DNA from 2 places in the Lentibacillus songyuanensis genome. Region 1 is predicted to be linked to the other one. Evidence: a T-box and tRNA genes for the amino acid it is inferred to sense, from the RefSeq annotation. Region 1 holds a T-box; the other holds one or more tRNA genes.
The links. A T-box is a leader RNA that pairs with one kind of tRNA and senses whether it is charged. The one in region 1 lies ahead of WMZ97_RS20495 (valine--tRNA ligase), so its partner is inferred to be a tRNA-Val.

Region 1 (11,388 bases):
TTGACAAGGTTACGGCACAATTGTCCGCACAGCTTGGTGTAAAGGTGCATTTGGCGAAAAATTTGGTCGATGGAACACAAAACACGGATGGATATACGACGTTATCAGCGGCATTGAAGGTGTCGGCACTTAACATGTCCAAAATTTGCAATGACATTCGCTTGATGGCGTCCGGACCGATGACGGGATTTCGGGAAATCAATCTTCCAGCTAAACAGCCTGGCTCGTCTATTATGCCGGGAAAAGTAAACCCGGTCATGATTGAAGTAGTGAACCAGGTTGCGTTTCAGGTAACGGGCAATGACCAATCGATCAGCATGGCCTCAGAAGCGGGGCAGTTTGAATTAAATGTCATGGGTCCAGTCATCATCCTTAATCTGCTGCAGTCATTAAAAGTTATGAGAAACGGGTTGGATGTATTTACACGCTATGCAGTCAGCGGAATGGAAGCCAATGTGGAGCAGTGCCGGGAGTATGTGGAAGAAAGTTACGGTATCATAACTGCATTGAACCCACATTTAGGATACGAAACAGCTGCACAAGTCGTCAAACAGGCGATCGAAACAGGGCTGACGATCAAAGAAATTTGCAAGGCGCACGACCTATTGTCAGATAAAGAATTGGATATCATTTTGGATCCGCGTGAAATGACTACTCCGGGCATCGCGGGAAGTCAATTTTTGGATACAAAATAAACAACATGTATGTGTGAAGGTACCTGTCACTTCCTGAATGATGTTATATATTTTGCTAAATGAGGTTAATTAAAATTTTGAACGTTTCATTTCTTAGCGCAATCATTTCGACAAAACTTGGGAAGTGACACCTAATCAACGTAATTTATCCAATATATCGCCAATCGCTTCTTCACCAAATTCTTGCCATTTGCTTTTATCGCGGATAAGACCATCCGTATCAAGAGGTTCCTGGAATTGACTCAAACCGGATGTTGTTAGTAACGAATTCTCATCCTTGTCGAGTCCAATATTAACAACATGTTTGATGACAAAGGGTTTTTGGAATTCGATCCATGCATCTTTTCTATCTAATTCACCTTTGAGTACTTGAAAAGGCATTCGGATATAAAACGTTTCTCCATTTTCTCGATGCATGACACTATCAAACATCCCGCTATCATATTCCCAATTGCCACCCATGTTAAAACCGTGCTTTTTCAGCGTTTTTTGGGCTTCCCCAAAAGACATTTGCTTGCCTTCCATATCCGTTTCCAAATGTAACATGAAACCACTCCTTCGTTCTTTTTCATAGTATTAACAGGAATGGAGACTACATACATAAATGTAATAATTAACTAAAATAAGGAAGTGATATCGATTAGATCCCTTTTAATTTTTCTATTAGTAATTTGTTTAATTGGTTGTTCGAACCAAGGTGATTCAGTAGATCAGAAGGAAGAAGCAAAAGTAATGCGTGTTTCTTTAAAAATTGTGGACAAAAAGGAAAATCAATACTATTACATGACTGTTGAACCTAAATCAAAAAAAACTGGCAAAACAGTTAATTTACTTACACCTGAAATTATAATAGCAAATGGAACTAAGAAAATACCTATTAAGGTAAATCCAAATACTACCTACTCGGTTCAAATCTCGGAAACTAATGTCAAGAGTATGGAAGAACTTTTAAGAAAACAAGCAGACGACAATGAAGAAAATCTAATCGGACCCGTTTTAAAGACTGTCCAATTTACAGCAGATGGTGAGACAAAACTATTAAAAGTCCATTTGAATAACCGTACAAATTAATTTCACTAAGCCTGCTATCTATTGACGACTATCTAATAAGGCGGTTTCGGTGCGGTTTTTTACATTCGTGAATCATTCGCAATACAGTTTTCTTTAGTTGAAAAAGAATGCCGTCTATAGCTCATTTCTTCTTCCCTTAAAGGAAATAGTCTAAAGTATGTCAACGGTTACTGGATAGGATGATACATATCGTCCATACTAGTAAAAACGGTCTGGGTGAGGTGGTATACGTGAAGATCATGCTAATTGCTGGAAGTATCATTCTTCCTTTATTGATGTTCTATACTCAACAGATTTGGCCACGACTAAGGTTTATTTACAATTTAGTCAGCATTGTAGCCGTCTTGGTGTTTGGGAATATTGCTTCCTTATCGATATATCAAATTATTATAGATAAAACGGTTTTCATGACGGCGATTCATGCGATATTTTTAAATCCTTTTTTCTTAATTGCCGGATCTTACATAGGCGTCTACATTCTTTACAGGCTTTTGCTGTTAAGCCTGGAGGAACGCGAATATGAATGAGAAAGCAATTTCATTACGCGCACGTTTGATCATTTTTGGCACATGATCATAGCCATGGCAGAACGTGAGATACATTTATATTGCTTTTTTGATTGGTTATCGATAAAATAATGGGTAATAAGGTGTTGCGAGCATGCAGCACATTTCGAGTATCCTTCATAATCAAATGTGACGATAGGGAGGAGTACAGGATAATCACCTAAAAGAGAGGGAAATGCGTAGCTGAAAATTTCCCAGGAACAGATTACCTGGAAGGTCGCCCTTGATGCAGCTTTTTTGAAAGCCCTAGTGAGTAGTAAAAAAAGCCGGCTGCTGACCGTTAACAAGCATGAGTGTACAAGTGCAAGCAATGATTTGTAAACAAAGGTGGTACCACGGAAACAAATCCTTTTCGTCCTTTATGGGGAGAGAGGGATTTTTTTATATTCAAAAAAGGAGGAAAAAATTGTGAGTGACAAGGAAAGATCAGCCTTACCATCAAAATATAACCCGCAAGAAAGCGAAAAAGGCCGCTACCAGTTCTGGCTGGACGGCAAGTTTTTTGAAGCAACTGGTGATGAAACGAAAGAACCGTTTACGATCGTTATTCCGCCACCAAATGTAACTGGAAAATTGCACTTGGGACACGCGTGGGATACGACCATGCAGGATACGGTGGCACGAATGAAACGTATGCAAGGCTACGATGTACTATGGTTGCCTGGAATGGACCATGCAGGCATTGCTACCCAGGCAAAAGTTGAGGCGAAACTTCGCGATCAAGGGAAAAGCCGGTATGATTTAGGCCGGGAAAAATTTGTGGAAACAGTCTGGGATTGGAAAGAGGAATATGCTAATTTCATCCGCCAGCAATGGGAGAAATTAGGTCTTGGACTGGATTATTCCCGGGAACGGTTTACCATGGACGAAGGGTTATCCAATGCGGTTCGTGAAGTATTTGTTACCCTGTATGAAAAGGGATTGATTTATCGCGGGGAGTATATCATTAACTGGGACCCTAAAACCAAGACAGCTCTTTCGGATATTGAGGTGATTTATCAGGAAGTACAGGGCCATTTTTATCATTTACGCTACCCGTTAAAGGATAGTGAGGAATATATTGAAATTGCGACAACACGTCCTGAAACGATGCTCGGTGATACAGCAATCGCTGTTCATCCGGATGATGACCGTTACAAGCATTTAGTCGGACGCAAGGCAATTTTGCCAATTGTTGGCCGGGAAATTGCAATCGTTGCGGATGATTATGTTGATATGGAGTTTGGTTCTGGAGCCGTCAAGATTACACCGGCACATGACCCGAATGACTTCGAGGTGGGAAATCGCCATAATCTCGAACGGGTGCTTGTGATGAACGAAGATGGAACGATGAATGAAAAGGCCGGTAAATATGATGGCCTTGACCGTTTTGATTGTCGGAAACAAATCGTTCAGGATCTTCAAGCAGCTGGCGTATTGTTTAAAATCGAGGATCACACCCATCAGGTTGGCCATTCGGAGCGCAGTGGTGCGGTGGTGGAACCATATTTATCGACACAATGGTTTGTCAACATGCAGCCAATGGCCGATGCCGCTGTTGCTTTGCAGAAAGATGAAGCGACAAAGGTCCATTTTGTTCCCGAACGTTTTGAGCGGACCTATTTGCATTGGATGGAAAACATCCGCGATTGGTGTATTTCCCGTCAACTGTGGTGGGGGCACCGTATTCCGGCATGGTATCATAAGGAGACTGGTGAGGTATATGTTGGGCGCGAGGCACCTGAGGATATCGAAAATTGGGAGCAGGACGAAGATGTATTGGATACCTGGTTCTCTTCTGGTCTATGGCCGTTTTCTACAATGGGCTGGCCGGACCTGGATGCAGAGGATTTCAAACGATATTTCCCCACCGATGTACTCGTGACCGGGTATGACATTATCTTTTTCTGGGTCGCCCGGATGATTTTTCAGTCAAAACAATTCACTGGTGAGCGTCCGTTTAACGATGTGTTAATTCATGGGTTAATTCGTGATGCAGAGGGGCGCAAAATGAGTAAATCGCTCGGTAATGGCGTTGACCCAATGGATGTTATTGATAAATATGGCGCAGATTCCTTAAGGTATTTCCTATTAACCGGATCTTCGCCAGGACAGGATTTGCGTTTCTACTGGAGCAAGGTAGAATCGACATGGAATTTTGCAAATAAAGTTTGGAATGCTTCCCGCTTTTCGTTAATGAATATGGAAAACTTCACGTACGAGGATATTGATCTGTCTGGTGAACGTTCTTTAGCTGATAAATGGATTTTAACCAGGTTAAATGATACCATCGAGCAGGTAACGCGAAACACGAATAAATACGAATTTGGCGAAGCAGGCCGTGCGTTGTATAACTTTATCTGGGATGAACTATGTGACTGGTATATTGAAATGGCCAAGATTCCGTTATACGGCGAAGATGAAGCGAAGAAACAGACGACACGCTCGGTGCTCAGCTTTGTACTTGATCAGACGATGCGCATGCTGCATCCATACATGCCATTTATCACCGAAGAGATTTGGCAGGCACTTCCACATCAAGGAGAATCCATTACGATTGCCAAATGGCCAGAGGTAAAAGCGGAGCTGCACGATGAACAGGCTGCAAGTGAGATGAACCGGCTAGTATCGATTATTAAATCCGTACGAAATATTCGCGCGGAAGTAAATACGCCGATGTCGAAACAAATTCGGTTACTGATTCAGGCAGAGGATGAAGGGGTACGAGTTGAATTGGAAAGCGAACGGGAATATTTGGAACGATTCTGTAACCCAAGTGAGCTTGTGATCGCTTCGGAAGTTACGGTTCCAGATAAAGCCATGTCGGCAGTCGTTACCGGAGCAGAGCTGTTTTTACCACTGGAAGGATTAATTGATTTTGACAAGGAAATCAAACGTCTGGAAAGTGAACTGGAAAAGTGGAATAAAGAAGTTGAACGTGTCCAGAAGAAATTGGCCAACGAAAACTTTGTCAAGAAAGCACCACAAAAAGTAGTGGACGAAGAAAAGCAAAAAGAACAGGATTATTTGGATAAGCAGGCGAAGGTAAAGGCACGACTAACAGAACTAAGAGGGTAAAACAGAGAAGCTGCAGTTTAAAATAACACGGCCAGTTCTCGGAAAAAGGGATGCAATTCGCAAAAGAATTGGCATCCCTTTTTTGGTGAGTTTAACCGAGCATACAACACCATTAATGCGACATTTATAAGGAGATGTGACATTTGTCAAAGATTTTTAAGGGAAATTTCTGAATCATTTTTAGGTCGTGAAACTAATTATGTTAAAATAATTATAAGGTCTTCGTGTTTATCCCGCCTTAACGGGCAGTAAGACCCCCACTTCAAGATTTTGAAGTGGAACGAAAAAATAAGTGGGGGTCAACTGCCCGTAAAGGTCCGATTCTGTTCAACTAACATTCAGTGGCGGAGAAAGGGAACCCCCACTGAATGAAGTTTCACTTTATGCATCGGGTCATATGGTTGAGCAAGCGAAAGGAATTGAGTTTGTATATTTAATCAGGGGGATTTACGATGGAGATTAGGAAATTAAAAGAAAATGACGTCGAGCAATACCTTGAGTTAAGACTGGAGTCTTTGCAAAAAAATCCAGAAGCATTTGCCACTAGTTATGAGGAAGAAAAAGAACAACCAGTTGAACTATATAAAAACAGATTGAAAGAACAGGGCCTATCTATTACATTTGGTGCCTTTGAAAACTCGCAACTTATAGGCATCATTACTATTGTTAGGGAGAATAAACAAAAGCTTATCCATAGGGCTAATATAGTGTCAACATATGTTATTCCTCAAAAACGCGGTTGTGGAATTGGGAAGAAATTACTGGTACAAGCAATGAAAGAAGCACAAAGCATGGAAGGTATTGAACAGCTGTATTTAACGGTTGCTTCTAAGAATCAAGTGGCAAAGCATCTTTATAAATCAGTGGGTTTTGATTGCTTTGGAACAGATAGAAAGGCATTAAAATTTCAACATGCATATGTTGATGTAGATCATATGGTTTTGTATTTTTAGAAAGTGTGCTTCTGCGAGATGGCGATTGCTTCATAAACAATTACGTCCCTATCATACAAACAGGTCATTTTGTTGCACAGGGTGTATAGGTCAATAAAGTGAAACTTCATTTAGTGGGGGTCTTCTGTCCGTTAAGACGAGATAAAGGGGGAAGAAAATATTGTCCAAAAAACTTTTTGAACGTAATGAGGGAAATTTGGTGGGGCTAATATCTCTTTCTGTTGGACTTTTAGCTGCCAGCATAATTGCATCTTTTATAGACTTAGGTAGAGAAAATTGGTACTGGATAATACCTTTGGCTATTTTAGTATTCATTATTTATAAAATTTTAGAAGTGGTAATTTCACTCTTATTTAAAAATAGAAATATAAAAGTAAGCGAAGGATACTTCATATTGGTTATTGTTATTATAGCATTAATAAACACGTTTATTATTTATTAATCAAACGGGCGCAGTTGTGAAACAAACACTTTGCCTGAATCGGGCCAGTTAGTTGAAGAGGAAATCTCTTAAATAAAGTAAAGGATTATAGTATTTAAGATAGCTTTGAACCTAAGTAAGGATAACTTGGAGTCTGGAGGTATGATATTGAAATCAATTGAATTAAACGAATCCCTATCAACGTTTTTATCTACATACAAGCTATTTGAAGAAGATGAAATTCAGCAAGTCCAGTTACAACATCGATTAGACTTAGTGAAAGCATTTGGGGTAAAAAAAGGTATGCGTATATTAGAAATTGGCTGTGGTCAAGGCGATACAACAGTAGCATTAGCTGACGCAGTGGGGAAAAACGGAAAGATTATCGGAATTGATATTGCCAGTCGTAATTATGGATCTCCTTTGAGTTTGGGACAGGCAACAGACCTGATCAAAAAGTCTGCATTGGGAGAACGTATCTCGTTTCATTTTGAAATGGATTTTGAAACATTTTGTGCTAACGAAGTATTTGATATAGCAGTGTTTTCCCACAGTTCTTGGTATTTCAAAAGACCTGAGGATTTACTCCGTTATTTTAAGAAGTTGCGAAAAATGGCCAAACGTATATGCTTTGCGGAATGGGATCTTGACTTTTCTTACATAACCCAGCGATCCCATTTTTGTGCAGCTTCCATCCTGGCCTTACACGCTAACTTCGTAAATAATGATGGAAATATACAAAATTTGTTTCATAAAATACAAATTCAGGAGTTGCTTGAAAAGGCAAATTTCCGTATCGAAAAACAATGTACAGTCAATGCTATGTATTTACAAGACGCAAAGTGGGAAAAAAGTTATGCGAATAGCATTCGTAAAGACTTCCACGAGGTTCCTCCAATGATACAAACAATGGTTAATAGTTACTATCAACTGATGAATACATCAAATGACAATGAGCAGTCATTAAATAGTTTCATTATATGTGCTAGGTGATTTAAAGTTATCGGACTTTGTAAAACAAAGGGCTAGTGCTATATTAAATAGAAGTCTCTCTATTACACAAACAGGGATCGATTCTGGAACAAAGATTTGCGCACTGTAGTGTTGAATCGGACCAGATTGTTGGAAAAAATAAATAAGGGATGGTTGTTCGAATGAATACAGTCGAACTAAAAAATGGATCAGAGGCTGTCATTCGAGAGGTGATTCTGGATGACGCTGTTCAATTAGTAGATATTCAATTATCTATAGCAGAAGAAAATCTTTATATGGTGACTGAATCTGATGAATTTAGTCTGACAATTACAGAGGAGATGCAACGAATTCAAGGAAGTCTTGATAAACCCGGGAACACCATATTCGTTGCCGAAGTTAACAAGAACATTATCGGTTTTGTTGGAATTGGAAGCGAGACGAAAAAACGGAAGGCACATATAGGAGTGTTGGATATTTTTATTAGAAATAATTGGCGTGAAACAGGAGTTGGTACAGTTTTAATGGATACAATTCTCCTATGGGCTGGAAACGATCCACTAATTGAAAAAATAGGGTTGGCTGTTTTTGCGAGCAACGAACGTGCTGTTCATTTGTACAAAAAACTCGGGTTTTTAGTAGAAGGGCGTCGGGTTAGGGAACTGAAATTTAATAATGAAAAATACATCGATGAAATATTAATGTACAAATTGATCTAATTTTTGATTTCTGCTAAAGGGCGCTATTCTGTTGTAATACGTATGGAAAGGATGTTTCTTTGTTTTTCTTATATGCAGTTTTATTTATAATTTTTGGATATTGTTTCGTCTTGTCTTTAATTAATGCAATAAAGGGAGAAGTATCTCATCACCTTCCTGCAGTGCTTTTTGTTATCTGGTCTTCATTAGCGGCAATTGTTACTACGTTTCTTATGAGTTTATAAAAACAAACAGACGCAGTTGCGGAATAAATGCTGTTTCTGACCATTATCTGGAATAATTATATTTTTTAAAGTATGTTTAAAAAGTTATTTTAATGGTGAAGTTGTTATCATTGCCGCAAACAGGCCATTTAGCAGAATAAGTTATGTTAAAATTGCATCAGTTAAAAACAAGAGAAAGAAGGTTCCTAATATGGGTTCTACTATGGAAATTTTGCGTATTTTATTGCCTGTTGTAGTAGGTGGGATTGCAGTATTTGTAGTTTTAAGAATGAAATATAAATATGATAATGGCACTCTGGGTAAGAAAAAATCCAAAAACGCTCAAAATTTATTGGACAGTCTAATACCATTTGGAATGATGGCTGGTGTTAGATACAGGCGCTGCTCGAACACTGATTTCCCAAGATGCAGTGAATGATATTGGCCTAAATGTTGGCTTGGATGATACTTTTCATAGAAAGGTTGTCTAAAATTTTCATAAAAATGGTGACATTTCTCCTTTTTGCTGATAGAATAATTGTAAGTACATTTCCCCTATTTTTAACCACTTTTTTACCAACCCCAATTTACCTCATGGAATTTCACTTCCTTACGTATATTTCCAACATTAGATTATATGGGATGGTTTATTTTATAGAAAGGATCGCTGCTGAAGAGGGGGTATGAACTTAATATTTCATTAAGCAGGTGATATGATGGGTCTTGATATGTATCTTTTTTCTGCTCCAAGAATAAAAGATATGAAATTGGAAGAAATATTGTCAGTCAATTTGAAATTAGCTGACCTAAGAAAGGAAAACAATGAAACATTTCTGGCAATAAAAGATTACATTAAGCATTTTGAATTCTACGGTCATAAATGGGAAAGTTTATTAACGGAAGAGATGTATTGGAGAAAGGCGAACCATATTCATTCGTGGTTTGTACAACACATTCAGAATGGTATTGATGATAATGGTGCGATGTCGGAAGTGACACTGGAACAGCTTGAGGAGCTTTATCGATCCTGTCGTTTGGTGTTGAGAGACCACTCCAAAGCAATGGATATCTTGCCGAGAATGGCCGGTCCATATTTTGGGGACCTCAGTTATAATTTTTTATATTTGGATCAAGTGAAACAGACATCTGATAAACTTGAACAATTAATGCAGCCGGAATTCCTGGATAAAAACTATTTGCTTTATCAAAGCAGTTGGTGATGGGTTGTGGGAGGGCTTTGTGTATCATTGAGCCATGATATAAAGCATAAAAACCGATTAAACCGACAATTTATTAAACACGTTTCTGCTTATTACTGGATGACGCGGTGTAGATTCGTGTGTTAATGTCATTGTTTTTAGCATTTTAACCCAAAACTGCCCCCGTAAGTTCATATAAACAAAAAGCAGGAACTCCATCATCAACGGAATTCCTGCTTTTTCATAGAAAGTTTTTCTTTCATATGCCGACAATAAATTTCTAGGATATTGACATCACTGACGATACTCAATGTCCGCGAACCAACCACATCCTCTACCTCATTAAATACTAGATTTCCCTCGATATCGATCAGAAAATCAATCCCTACCATATCAAAATCAAAATGCCGAATGATGCGGTTGATCATTGCTGTCTCCTTTTGGCTCAGGCTATATCCTGTGACGGACCCACCCAGTTTATAATTTGCGCGGAAATCCGCTTTATTTTCACGTAATACTGCACCGACGATTTCTTTGCCGACCACAAACACCCGCACATCTTTCCCCAATACGACATTGCACGCCTGAATAATGACTTGATTGCCGGAAATAGTTGCTTTGTGCTCTTCCCACGCAGCCTGATGTGCTATATAGTAAACCTGCTGACCACCATGCCCTCCGGTTTCCTTGAGCACGAAAGGATAGGGAAGTGGCGGTTTTAGTGGCATACTGGCACGCTCCAGAAATATGGTATCAACCATGGGTATCTGAAGGTCACAGATATACTGGTGGGTTAATGCTTTATTATTGCACATGGCTGCTATATGGGCTGCATTAAAGACAGTTATCTCAAGTGCCTCCAGCTGCAGACTTAACAGGTGGTCAATCGTACGGCTAACTGCATAATCAGGTAGCTTTACCGGTTGATTTTTAATAAGAACCGAGCGTTTTTGATCGATAATGCCGATGGTTAGATCTTCTCGGCAGACAAGTGTAAGGGACATGCCTGCGAGATGGGCTTCTTCCACAAACCAGTCAATATACGCTTGGTTTTCGATTGCATCTTTTCTTTTGTATAAGAGCCAGCCGTCAAAACTCATGTTACATCTTCCTTATTGATATATTGTTTCTTGATATAGTGGATAATAAAATCGGCAACATTGATGTTTGTGCTAGTATACATGTTACGAATATGAGCATTCGAGTTTATTTCACAGATAATTGGCGTACCATCGAGGCCAAATAATAAGTCAACTCCCGCAAAGTCGGCGTCTATTGCTTTGGCGGCGGCAATCGCGAGCGATTCTTCCTGTTCGGTTGGCTGATATGCTTTCATGGTGCCACCAGCTGTTACATTTGCCCGAAAATCATCGGTAGCATGGCGGGTCATCGCTGCAACTACGCTGTCGCCAACAACATGCAGCCTTATGTCTTTGCCATAACTCGTTTTGATAAATTCTTGAAATACAAAGGGTCTGTCGGCGATTGCTTTGATTTTGGCATATATTTCTTTTTCAGAGTGAACGAGATAC
Region 2 (11,388 bases), on a different contig from region 1:
TTATTTTTTTGATTGCCCGGTCAATTTGCTTTTCTCGAATGGCTGATTGATATCGTCTGTAAACAGGTGAATAGGTAACAATTAATTTTTGTTCCAAATCATTTTCGTTTATCCATCGCTCCTTGTAGTACGTCCTTGTATCATGTTCAAGATGGCGAATATCATCCAAATTAATTTCTTGATTACTCCCAGGTAATCGCCAGCCTTTGGAATCCAAAGCCCACTCCTTCAAGAACTTTTTCAGCTTTTTGATGGATTGTGTGGTCACAAATGCACGTTCCCCATAGGTGTTGTATATTCGGTTCCCATTCGAAGAAAGCCCGGCATCTGTGCATACGACAAACTTTGAAAGATTAAAGTCTTTTAAAATGCGTTTCTCCAAAGGTTTCAATGTTGGTTGTTCATTTTTACTACCGGGGGTCATACTGAAAGCGAGCGGGAGGCCGGAACCATCCATAAATAAGCCCATTTGAACGATTGGGTTCGGGCGGTTTTCTTTTGAAATGCCATATTCTCTAAAATCATCTTCTTCTTCAATCTCAAAGAAAAAGTTTGTGCAGTCATAATAAAGAACCTGTGTGTTTCGCCCGACTACATTCAAGCTGTTTTTATAAACCTGTTCCTCAATAAAATCAGATTGTTCTTCTAGGACGCTGAGAGCCCGGTATATTTGATGTGACTGAAAATGTGCGGGTTCCAGTAAATCTTTTGTATGTTCAAATGTGCCTTTTTTGGAAGTAGGATGCAGAACGCGCATATAAAGAAGCCGCGAAAGGATCTCGTTAAGATCATATTCAAATCCATATTTTTGTGAAACTTCCTGACAAACTTTATCCAGTTTTAGCTCGTGATAAATTGATTGTAAAAAAAGATAACCAATATTGAAAAGCGTTTGTTTATCTAGCCCTATTTGCTTGCCAGGATCGTATTTCGCAATAATTTTGTAGTTACTTTCCTTTTCTTCCAGTGTTAATTTTTTGGCATATTCTTTTGCCCAAGTGTAGGGATCTGTGCCAGGATGTCTATTTAAAATTTCTTCGTGATTACCTAAGGATTCAACGACTTTGGTTGTTCTTTTTTTGTTTCGATAAATATCCTTAATCACAAAATAAGACGTAGAATTTTTAGAACGACTCACTTTAATGCGCATATAATCGCTCCCCCAAAACAGCTCAAGTTACCTATATTATAACACGTTACGAAATGTTACGAAAGAAATAAATGGAAAATTTGACAAAAAAATAAAGCCATACCAAGGCTTTTGTCCATTTTTTTAGTTTTCAGGTGTCAAACTCCCGTAATGGTGCCCGTAAATTGGACGCAATCAAGATAATTCCGATCAATAACAACCAGCTTGCTAATTTATTTTGGTTTTCGTCTGAGACGATGCATTTCTCCAATACGACCCCCCCAATGTTTATTAAGCTTCATATCATTATGTATGTGCAGAGTTTAGTTGAGCACCGCAACGATCCTGTTAGTTAAATTTTAATTTAATTTTATTATAATGTAAAACCATTTTCCTCATAGGTACATGCTTGCACGATACAGCTTAATATAAACCAATTAAAACACCCAATTTTGTTCCATTCACACAAGATTTTGATTACGTGTATTTACAATTTTGGTAAAATAGTATAAGTTAAAATAGAATTGCTATAAAAAGGAAACGGAGGGATAGGAAATGGCAAGCAACGAAAAGAGCAGTTTTTTTGAAGGCGCATTTGGGCGATATATTGTACCTGGTATTGTTCTCCAATCCACATTAATTGGAGGTGGTTACGCAACAGGACGAGAAGTGGTTGCCTATGGAGCAAAATTCGGTGCACTTGGCTGGATTGCAGGTATTTTCATTATCGTCGGGTTTGCACTAATGGCATTTCTCATGTTCGAGATTGCCCGCAGGTTCCGAGCATATGATTACCGCAGCATGGTTAAACAACTCTTAGGTCCTTTATGGTTTTTATTTGATATTATCTATTTTCTACTGGCGATTTTAATGATCTCCATTGTTATTGCAGCAACCGGGTCTATTTTGCATAGCACTCTTGGATTAAACTACTGGGTCGGTGTTGCGATTATTGCAATATTAGCAGGTCTTTTGAACTTTTACGGTGATAAATTGATTGAACGGTTTAAAACAGTCGGGACCGTCGCATTATTTGGTGCATACATTATCTTTGCCATCCTGGTTATTTCATCCACAAAAGGTGAAATCAAGGAAGTATTTGCTTCTGGTGATACTAGTTTTGCGGGAAACTTTACGATTTGGTCCGTAATTTGGGCGGGAATTATTTATGTTGGTTATAACCTTGCCGTTTATCCAGCGGCATTATTTACACTTAGAAGACAAAAGTCCATGAAAGATACGATCATTGCCGGAGCTGTAGCCGGTATTTTGATGACTGTTCCCTGGTTCTTGACCTATGTGGCTTTAATGGGATATTATCCAAGCGAAAAGGTCTTCAATGCGGAAGTACCATGGCTGCATATGCTGAGTGGCTATGGCCTGTGGGTTGCTATTATTTTTGGTGTAGTCGTTGGCTGGACCCTGATTGAAACTGCCACAGGACTAATTCACGCTTTTATCGACCGGGTGAATTATAATCTTAAGGAAGTTGGCAAAACACCGATGTCCAAAGGCATGGACGGAACAGTAGCCATCATTGCTCTTGTGCTGTCTGCTATATTATCCGGTGTTGGTATCAGCGATTTGGTATCGACAGGTTATACAATACTGGGATATTGCATGCTGGTTGTGTTTGGCCTTCCATTGTTAGTAATCGGCTTCTACCGTATTTTTAAAGGGCATAAGGCACCAGCAAATGAACAAATAAACGATAAAATTAGTTAACTTTTTAGAGCCCGACTATGATAACATGGTCGGGTTTTGCCAACTTATCTCCAGATTCAACAATCTATTAAGTTCTGTTTTCACCATACTCCAATTTGAAAAATAAGTCACGTTCTTTATACACGATTACCAAAGATAAAAAAAGTAAAAGAATAGTTTGGATAACCTTGCTCATCGGGTGCGTAAAAAAAATTTCGTTAAAAAAACCGGCGGTAAAATGAAATATGATGGGAACGAGAATGTTCCGATTTGTTTTAAAGTATAGCCAGTTCATCAGAATAACGAAAGGGATAAGGCTGACGATAAAGTTTATCGAGTAAATAACACCCGACTCAACTACTTGATTTTGATAATAATCCTTAATAAACGACAAAGGGAGATGCCAAAAAGCCCAAAAGACGGCAAATATCATAGACAACGTAAAAAGTCTAAATCGTCTTCTAAGGCAGTCTGTACCATATGAGTGCCAAGCTAATTCCTCTAATATCGGAGCGATAAGTAATAAAAACCCGGCTGAAAAAATCCCTCCCGTAAATGAAAAATGCGTTGAAAAAGAAAATTGTGAAGTACTATAACCAAAAAGCAGTGAAATGGTTTGTGCGAGCAGGATGCTTGTTAACATTAGAAAACATGTCAGTAATAAATAAATTGGTTTAATATGACTGAAACCGAAAAACCTCTTTCTTAAATCTTTTCGTAGGACAGGATCTGAAAGTATCAATACGAAAGCAATGACCATCGGACTTAATAAACCAATGATTCCGAATAAACTTTCCGTAACCATATATAACTTGTTACTCGGTTCAAGATAACTCACGTATGCAGCCATAAACCATAATGTCCAAGGAATGATAAGAGATAAGGTATAGAACAAAATCGGATGTCGATATCTATCAATGACCATTTGCATGCCCTCCAAGAAATATTTAATATTGCAGCAATCGTATAAAGTGAAAAAAACAAAGTCAACACATGAGATCCCAATTGCTAACATTCATATGTTCTTTACTTTTAAAACCAGTATATCGTACTAAATAAAGATATCATCCATCTTAAAGATGATCTTATTCTCAAACTCCAGGATGAGGGATAGCCCGGAATCATGTCTCTAGTAATTCTTTACTTGGCAATACGGATTTTATTCGTTAACAATTTAAAGTGAAACTTCATTCAGTGGGGATTTCCTTTTCTCCCCTACTGTGACAGGAGAACAAAGGCTAATGACTAGAACATTCTGTTGACCCCCACTTATCTTTTCCACCTCAACATCTTGCAGCAGAAGTCTTACTGCCCGTTAAGGCGGGATAAAAATTTAAATGTTCAAGGCTTTGGTTTATTTGAAAACGTATTATTACCCGCTGACAAATTAAAAGTTGCTAAGGTTTCCCCTAGCAACTTTTGCTAATAACGCGCTACAAAATATCATTATTATTCTGCTGTGCTTCCTGAACTTGCTGACGTAAATCATGTAATTGCTCAGCAGCTTGTTGAAACTGCGGATTTTCTGTTGCCTCTGTTCCAGCTTGAAGACGTGTGTCCTGTAAGCTGTCTTCTGCTTGTTGTAATTGCTGTTCCGCCTGTTCAAGCAATTGAGCATCAGACCCCTGAGCTTGATGAATTGCATTTCTAGCCTCTGTTATTTGCCGACTAGCCCATTGTAACTGCTGGTGTATGTTCTGTTGTACCATATATGCACCTCCAATATTTTTTGTTTATCGGAGTATATTGTTCCAAAGATCACTGATATTATGAGTTTAATTATGTATAGAGAGTATAGGATAAGACTATGGAAGGGTTTTCGAATAATAATTATGTACGTGGTCTTAAGTAAGTAATACGGTATAATTCATGTTTGCATAAATCATCCTGTCTTCATGTTCATTCTTTGGAATAAAAAATTAAAGAGTCCTTAGTTAGCTAAAGACTCTAAACGATGATTCCGATTGGGCTCGAACCAACGACCTCTACCCTGTCAAGGTAGCGCTCTCCCAGCTGAGCTACGGAATCGATTCATATAAAATTGCTGACTCGTTTAATATATATCATGAAGTCCTATCTGTCAATAAAAACATTCAAGGTGATTAAGTCAAGTACAGCGAAACATGAGACCTGACCAAGTTACATATTTCGTGGTAAAATTTATACATTAAAAAGAGAGGTGTGTTTGTTTTGCCAAGAAAAGGAACAATGAAAGATTATACGATTCCAAGCAGATATTTAGATGAAAAGATGACATTAAAAGTCTATTATCCAGAGGCATTTTCCCCTTTATACAAATACCATCTTTGCATCATGCAGGATGGAGATGACTATTTTCAGCTTGGCCGGGTGGCAACATTGAGTGATACACTGCAAGATAGTGAAGCGATTATGAATACGGTATTTATCGGAATTCATTACCGAGATAAATTTGATCGGCGGGAAAAGTATCATCCCGACGGCAAACAAAATAAAGCATACACCCAATTCTTAGTTCAGGAAGCGGTACCATTTTTGGATGATTTACTTCCATCTTATCATATGGGACAGTCACGGACATTAATGGGTGACTCGCTTGCTGGAACGCTGGCACTTATGACAGCACTCCGTTATCCAAATACGTTTGGCAACGTCATTATGCAATCCCCTTTGGTAAATGAATCGGTGCAAAATGCTGTCGAAAACACGAACGATATTCATTTACTCGATATTTATCATACGATCGGTTTGGAGGAGACCATTGTACATACCACGGATGGTTCAAAAGAGGATTTTCTCACACCGAATCGAAAACTGCATCAGCTCTTAGCCGGGAAAGGTTCAAGCTATGTATACCACGAACTGAACGGCCCACATACATGGAAACCATGGCAAAAAGATTTAAAACGGGCATTGACAACGATGTTTACTGAATAACAATTGTCTTAAAATTTTTGCTAAAAGCTTTCCAATTTATGTTTCATTTTGTTATAATTAAGGTTAAATCATATGATAGGGTAAATTTGTCATCGTACTAGTAAATAAAATACGAATAGGAGGTTTTACGATGAAATACGGAATTGTTACCTTTCCATCTAAGCCTGTCCAAGACGAAGTTAACTCATACAGAAAACGTTACGACCCACATTACGCCCTAATTCCACCGCATCTGACACTAAAAGAAGCTTTTGAAGCGACAAATGATGAGTTGGAACCACTTATAACAGAATTGAAGCATATTGCTAACGAGACAAAACCATTCCAAATTAATATCAACAAGGTAAGCACTTTTGCCCCCGTGACGAACACGATTTATTTAAAGGTGGACCCAATTCAGGAATTGATCAATTTACACGAAAAAATGCAGAGTGACAAATTTCCAAGTGATTCGTATAATTTTGTTCCACACATTACGATTGCCCAAAAATTAAAGTACGAAGAATACTCCGATATTTTTGGCAGTCTGAAGATGAAAAATTTCAAAATCGAGGATACGATTGACCGATTTCAATTACTGTACCAACTTGATAATGGCACATGGACCGTATATGAATCATTTGTGTTCGGAAAGGAATATGTGTGATTGTCAAACGAGCTGTGCGTGAACAAGAAATCAAACAGGCATTTCACGTGCGTACCACTGTATTTGTTCATGAACAGCACGTGCCGCCCGAAGAAGAAATTGATCATTTCGATAAAGCAGCAACCCATTTCATTGGCATACAGGACAATACCGCCATTGCTGCAAGCAGACTACGTTTTACCGGCGATTATGGCAAGCTAGAGCGAATTTGTGTTGTCAAAGAGCAACGCGGAAAATCATACGGAACCCAACTGATTGCAGAAATGGAAGCAGAAATAATAGAAAACGGGTATCAAAAAGCCAAATTAAATGCACAAACCCATGCAGAAATTTTTTATAAGCAGCTGGGTTACGAAACTATATCCGGGGAATTCCTTGATGCTGGCATCCCCCATGTAACGATGATAAAACAATTAACAGACCGTCTTGATTAGGACGGTCTGTTAATTGGAAAAATGCATGCCAGTCGCTGGCATTACTCAGCATTCCTAGATACTTTCATTAAAAAAGCGTCCTTTTCCCGTGAAATCAGCATAGGCATGTTCAGCCGGTTCAGGAACTTTGGTATTGCCTTCTTTCCTCTTTTTTGCAACTGTCGTGTGCCTTGAATCCATTTTACGTATGTCGTGATAGTGTGATTCTAAGATGGTTTTGTACGGACGCTCAATATAAAACCGATTCTGTTTATCACGGGTGACACGTTTTTGATAGTCCTGGGATTGAAATGGCGAAACCGGTAACACATATCCCATCAAATCACCTCCAACGCAGCGATATGTTTTGTTATATATACTAATTCGTGACTGACTTTTCTAACACCTTCCATTAACTATACCCGTTTTCTTCATTTTTATGCCCTTTATTCATCTTCCATCCTTTTCTCTAATTCTTCGATAAGCAATTCCAAGTTCCCTATTCCCTCTAAAAACTCGGTGTTCCATTTCTCCAATTTATCGTCCAATTCTTTCATACGTTTCTCAGGACGTTGAAACCATTTTTCGTTTTTTCCCAAATGCTTTTCAATATCACGTAAATGTTTTAACCATGGTATGTGTGACCTTTCATACATGAACCCGTTCCCTCCCGGTTGTCCAGCTTCAGCCAAAAGAAAAGACAGCTTTCCTTAGCCGCCTTTCTTTCTATATCATTAAATCCAGGAAAATGGGGCTCGATTTTCCTTGTTATCGTCTTCAAGTTCCTGATCGTGTACTTGTTCAACTTCTTCATCGATTTCCTGCTCATTTTTGACCGGTTCCTCATAAGCACGACGATCATTAACCATCCGGCCAAAGAATGGATCAAAACGAGGTCGGTGGTACTCGGGCTCCAGATGTACATTATCTGCTTTAATTACTAAATCCTTTACATGGATAACCTTTTTATTATCAGACATGCAATGATCACTCCTTCTTTTATTTACTTCCTATAAATTTAGTCGCTATCAGTCTATGTAGACACTTCACCATAGGTACGGGATATTCGCCCGTTTTAACTCAAATTCATCTTCTTTTTGCCTATTAGTTGTCCGCCCACACCAACGAAGGGCAATGTCATATTCTATTAAGGACGGTAGGTCAAAATCACATTTTTGGAAGGAGTAATAATTTATGGGTTGTTGTGGAAAAGAATATGAAACTGGTAACTGTGTGTGCGATATTCTAAAAGAAATAGCGGATGTACAGAGTGACATCGTAGAGAATTGCTGTGACACCAGTTGTGAAAGATCCATCAATGATTTACTAGGAGAACAAGAAACGAATGATTTGGATACAGTACCTGTTTTACTGTACTGTCATGATGGTTGCAAACCGTTTAAAGGATTCGGTGCTTTCAGAGGTAATAACAATGGAACATGTGACTTTGGAGAAGTAGTAGGCAGTTACTATTTTCGCGTGAAGAAAGTTGACGATAACTGTTGTGCCATCCTTGAACTACTGAGAGACCCTAATGACGATGACTGCAATCCATCTGATCCAGTTTGTCAGGACACTTGTCACCTTCGTGCTACAGGAATTTGCATTACGGTAGATGTAAATTGCTTCTGCCATGTAACATGTATGCCAGCAATTTCAGCATTTGATACAGTTGTAAGTCCTTCTGAAGGCAAATATTAATTAGATGAATGAAATAATAAAAGAAGAGGGGGACCCCCTCTTCTTCTTTTATTATTTCAATAGCGGTTTGCCAATTGAACGGTGAAAATTGACGGACGTAGTAACACAAACAAAGGCTTTCCATAGTCTATGTTACAATCCAAGCATGCGTATTTCCGTTATCGTGTTCATAGGTATGGTAAAATTTCTTCTACCTGTTCGCAGTGTAATTTCTTCTTCTTCTTGACTGATCACAATTCCTCGATAAGTTCGTTCTTCTGTTTTTATTTCGCATTTCAATTTAGGTATATGTGGGGGCATACTGACAAAATAGTCAATTTTTTCTTCAATAGTCATATCTTTAAATCTGGGTCGACCATTGTTGTTATTTTCAATTTCATTCAATCCTTCTATCGTATCCTTTTGATCCTCATCCTCCAGTAAATTCGCTGCCGCTTCTTCTAGTTGCTCCCTTTCTGTTGGCTTGGGGTTTTGAAATTGTTGAAAGTTATTTCCTCTTGTAGGCATGACACTTGCTACATTCGTTTCATTTTGTTGTTGCGGAACAATTTTGGTTCTTTTTGGCGTTGTGTAATTATCCTGCATGGGAGCTTCTGTTTTTTTCATTTCCGGCTGTTGAATATAAAACAATGGATCTCTGGCATAGCGCTTTCTCACCATCACATACTCTCTCCTTCTATACGTGTTATCAACTCATTATATGAACCCATTTTTAAAAACGTGTTAATCCTTAGCTGAGGCCTTACAATGCATACAAAAAAGAGTGACTCTTACAGAAAGAATCACTCCTCGCTCAAATCAAAAAACTCATAAACGCAGATGCTAATCCAAAATATATCAATGTAGAGATTAAATCATTAAGGGTTGTAATAAATGGCCCCGATGCGACAGCCGGATCCACCTTTAAACGATCCATTAACATCGGCACCAATGCACCAGCTATCGTGGCAACGGTTAAGGTAATTAAGATGGAGATACCAACGAGTAAGCCAAGAAAAAATTGCCCCTTCCATAAATAAATAACGATCGTAATCAAAACCCCACAGGTTGTTCCGGTAATAAGTCCTGTTCCCAATTCTCTGAAGATAAGCTTCACCTTACCTGTCTCGCCATATTCCCCTGTGGCAATTCCTCGTACGGCAACAGCAAGCGCTTGTGTCCCAGTATTTCCCGACATCCCTGCGATCACAGGTATGAACGCTGCTAAAATTGCTACCTTTTCCAATGTATCCTCAAATTGGCTAATCAAACTCGCTGTTAACATTCCTAAAAACAGCAGAATAATTAACCATGGCAGTCTTTTTTTTGCAGAGATAAATGCATTTTCACTTGGTCGGTCCACATCCTGAACCCCGGCAAGTTTGGAATAATCATCACTCGCTTCTTCATCCATAACATCTAAAATATCGTCAACTGTGATGATCCCAAGCAAATGATGCTGAAAATCAACGACAGGTACAGCAAGGAAGTCATAATCACGCATCATTTGGGCGACATCTTCCTGATCGAGACCAACCGATACTGATACGACTTTTTCGCTCATAACATCACCGATCAGTGTATCTTCTTCGGCAACAATCAGATCACGTAACGACAAGACCCCAACCAACCGCTTATCTTCATCGATAACATATAAATAATAAATTGTTTCTGCATCAGGCGCTTCCTGTTTTAGATCAAGCATTGCCTGTTTTGTTGTTTCCGTTTTATATAATGCAATAAATTCGGTGGTCATAATACTTCCAGCTGTTTTTTCTTCATAATGCAACAGCTGTTTAATTTCTTCCGCCGCATCCTTATCCATAATCGTTAAGAAGCTGGCGACTTTATCTTTTTCCATTTCGTTTAAAATATCAACCGCGTCATCTGTCGCCATCTCGGCAAATACCATGGCAGCAAACCGGGGGTCCATTTCGCTGAAAAATGTCTCCGTATCCTCCAACTCGATATTTTCCATGATATCCGATATTTCTTCAGGGGATAAATACGCGTAAATACGCATTCGCTGTTCCTTTTCCTGCTCCATGAAAAATTGTGCCTGATCGTATGGATGCATATCCAGGAACTCAGCCCGAAATTGGTCAATTTGCTCATTTTCCAACATCCGTGTTAACTGCTCCCATTGGTTGACTGTTTCGTTACGATTCTCCATATGTATCACTTCCTTCTGAGCCTAATACTATATCATAAATTCCCCAGCTTCAACCAGTATAAACGTTTGTATTATTTCACTTTTCAAAATACGATAAGAAAGCTTAAAAAAATGATGCTTTTCGTGTAAACTGTCATAAGGGAGTTTTTATAAACCCGCAAAGAAAAAAACAGAAAGCAAGGAATCCGAATGAACAGTCTATCAAACCGAACAAACATTGATTATACATTAATTTTTATTATTATCCTATTAGGTTGTGTCAGCTTATTTACAATATATACAATTGTGCCATCACTTCCCGCAAGTTATGATGGTTCGCACTTTGTGTTAAAACAATTTGCCTGGTACGTTGCCGGCGGTGTGCTGGTGGCGTTCATTATGTTGCTCGATTATGACCGTTTTAAACAAATTACATGGATATTATATGGAATTGGTGTTGTGTCGTTACTCATGTTGAAGCTACGATTTCCAGCACCGTTTATTCACGAGGCTAATAATGCTGTCAGCTGGTTTAAATTTCCAGGGATCGGTACTATCCAGCCTTCCGAGTTTATGAAATTATTTCTTGTTTTAGCGATTTCATTCGTTACGTCCCGACATAACGATAAATACAAGATTCATACCACCAAAAGTGATCTGTTACTGTTGCTAAAAATCGTTGTCATTGCAGCACCTCCTATGCTGTTAATTGCAACCGAACCAGACCTGGGAGGCTTTTTGGTATTAT

Region 2: it has a tRNA-Val gene. The T-box ahead of WMZ97_RS20495 (valine--tRNA ligase) is inferred to sense a tRNA for this amino acid. The anticodon was not compared.

What each region holds. Positions count from the first base shown of each region.
Region 1 is NZ_JBCLVH010000034.1:13,577-24,964, reverse strand. Features, by position in the region: gene WMZ97_RS20515 (aspartate ammonia-lyase) at 1-695, shown strand, start outside; gene WMZ97_RS20510 (YugN family protein) at 831-1,241, opposite strand; gene WMZ97_RS20505 (hypothetical protein) at 1,428-1,766, shown strand; gene WMZ97_RS20500 (transposase) at 2,006-2,293, shown strand; T-box leader at 2,456-2,695, shown strand; gene WMZ97_RS20495 (valine--tRNA ligase) at 2,741-5,389, shown strand; gene WMZ97_RS20490 (GNAT family N-acetyltransferase) at 5,842-6,342, shown strand; gene WMZ97_RS20485 (hypothetical protein) at 6,503-6,784, shown strand; gene WMZ97_RS20480 (class I SAM-dependent methyltransferase) at 6,932-7,756, shown strand; gene WMZ97_RS20475 (GNAT family N-acetyltransferase) at 7,918-8,454, shown strand; gene WMZ97_RS20470 (hypothetical protein) at 8,869-9,096, shown strand; gene WMZ97_RS20465 (hypothetical protein) at 9,371-9,877, shown strand; gene WMZ97_RS20460 (ATP-grasp domain-containing protein) at 10,078-10,956, opposite strand; gene WMZ97_RS20455 (ATP-grasp domain-containing protein) at 10,953-11,388, opposite strand, start outside.
Region 2 is NZ_JBCLVH010000002.1:366,664-378,051, forward strand. Features, by position in the region: gene WMZ97_RS03845 (IS1634 family transposase) at 1-1,150, opposite strand, end outside; gene WMZ97_RS03850 (YkvI family membrane protein) at 1,685-2,854, shown strand; gene WMZ97_RS03855 (CPBP family intramembrane glutamic endopeptidase) at 2,922-3,758, opposite strand; gene WMZ97_RS03860 (hypothetical protein) at 4,267-4,542, opposite strand; tRNA gene WMZ97_RS03865 (tRNA-Val) at 4,789-4,861, opposite strand; gene WMZ97_RS03870 (alpha/beta hydrolase) at 5,024-5,749, shown strand; gene WMZ97_RS03875 (YjcG family protein) at 5,880-6,395, shown strand; gene WMZ97_RS03880 (GNAT family N-acetyltransferase) at 6,392-6,829, shown strand; gene WMZ97_RS03885 (hypothetical protein) at 6,884-7,147, opposite strand; gene WMZ97_RS03890 (hypothetical protein) at 7,255-7,464, opposite strand; gene WMZ97_RS03895 (hypothetical protein) at 7,543-7,788, opposite strand; gene WMZ97_RS03900 (CotY/CotZ family spore coat protein) at 8,003-8,509, shown strand; gene WMZ97_RS03905 (CotO family spore coat protein) at 8,642-9,169, opposite strand; gene mgtE (magnesium transporter) at 9,303-10,661, opposite strand; gene WMZ97_RS03915 (FtsW/RodA/SpoVE family cell cycle protein) at 10,851-11,388, shown strand, end outside.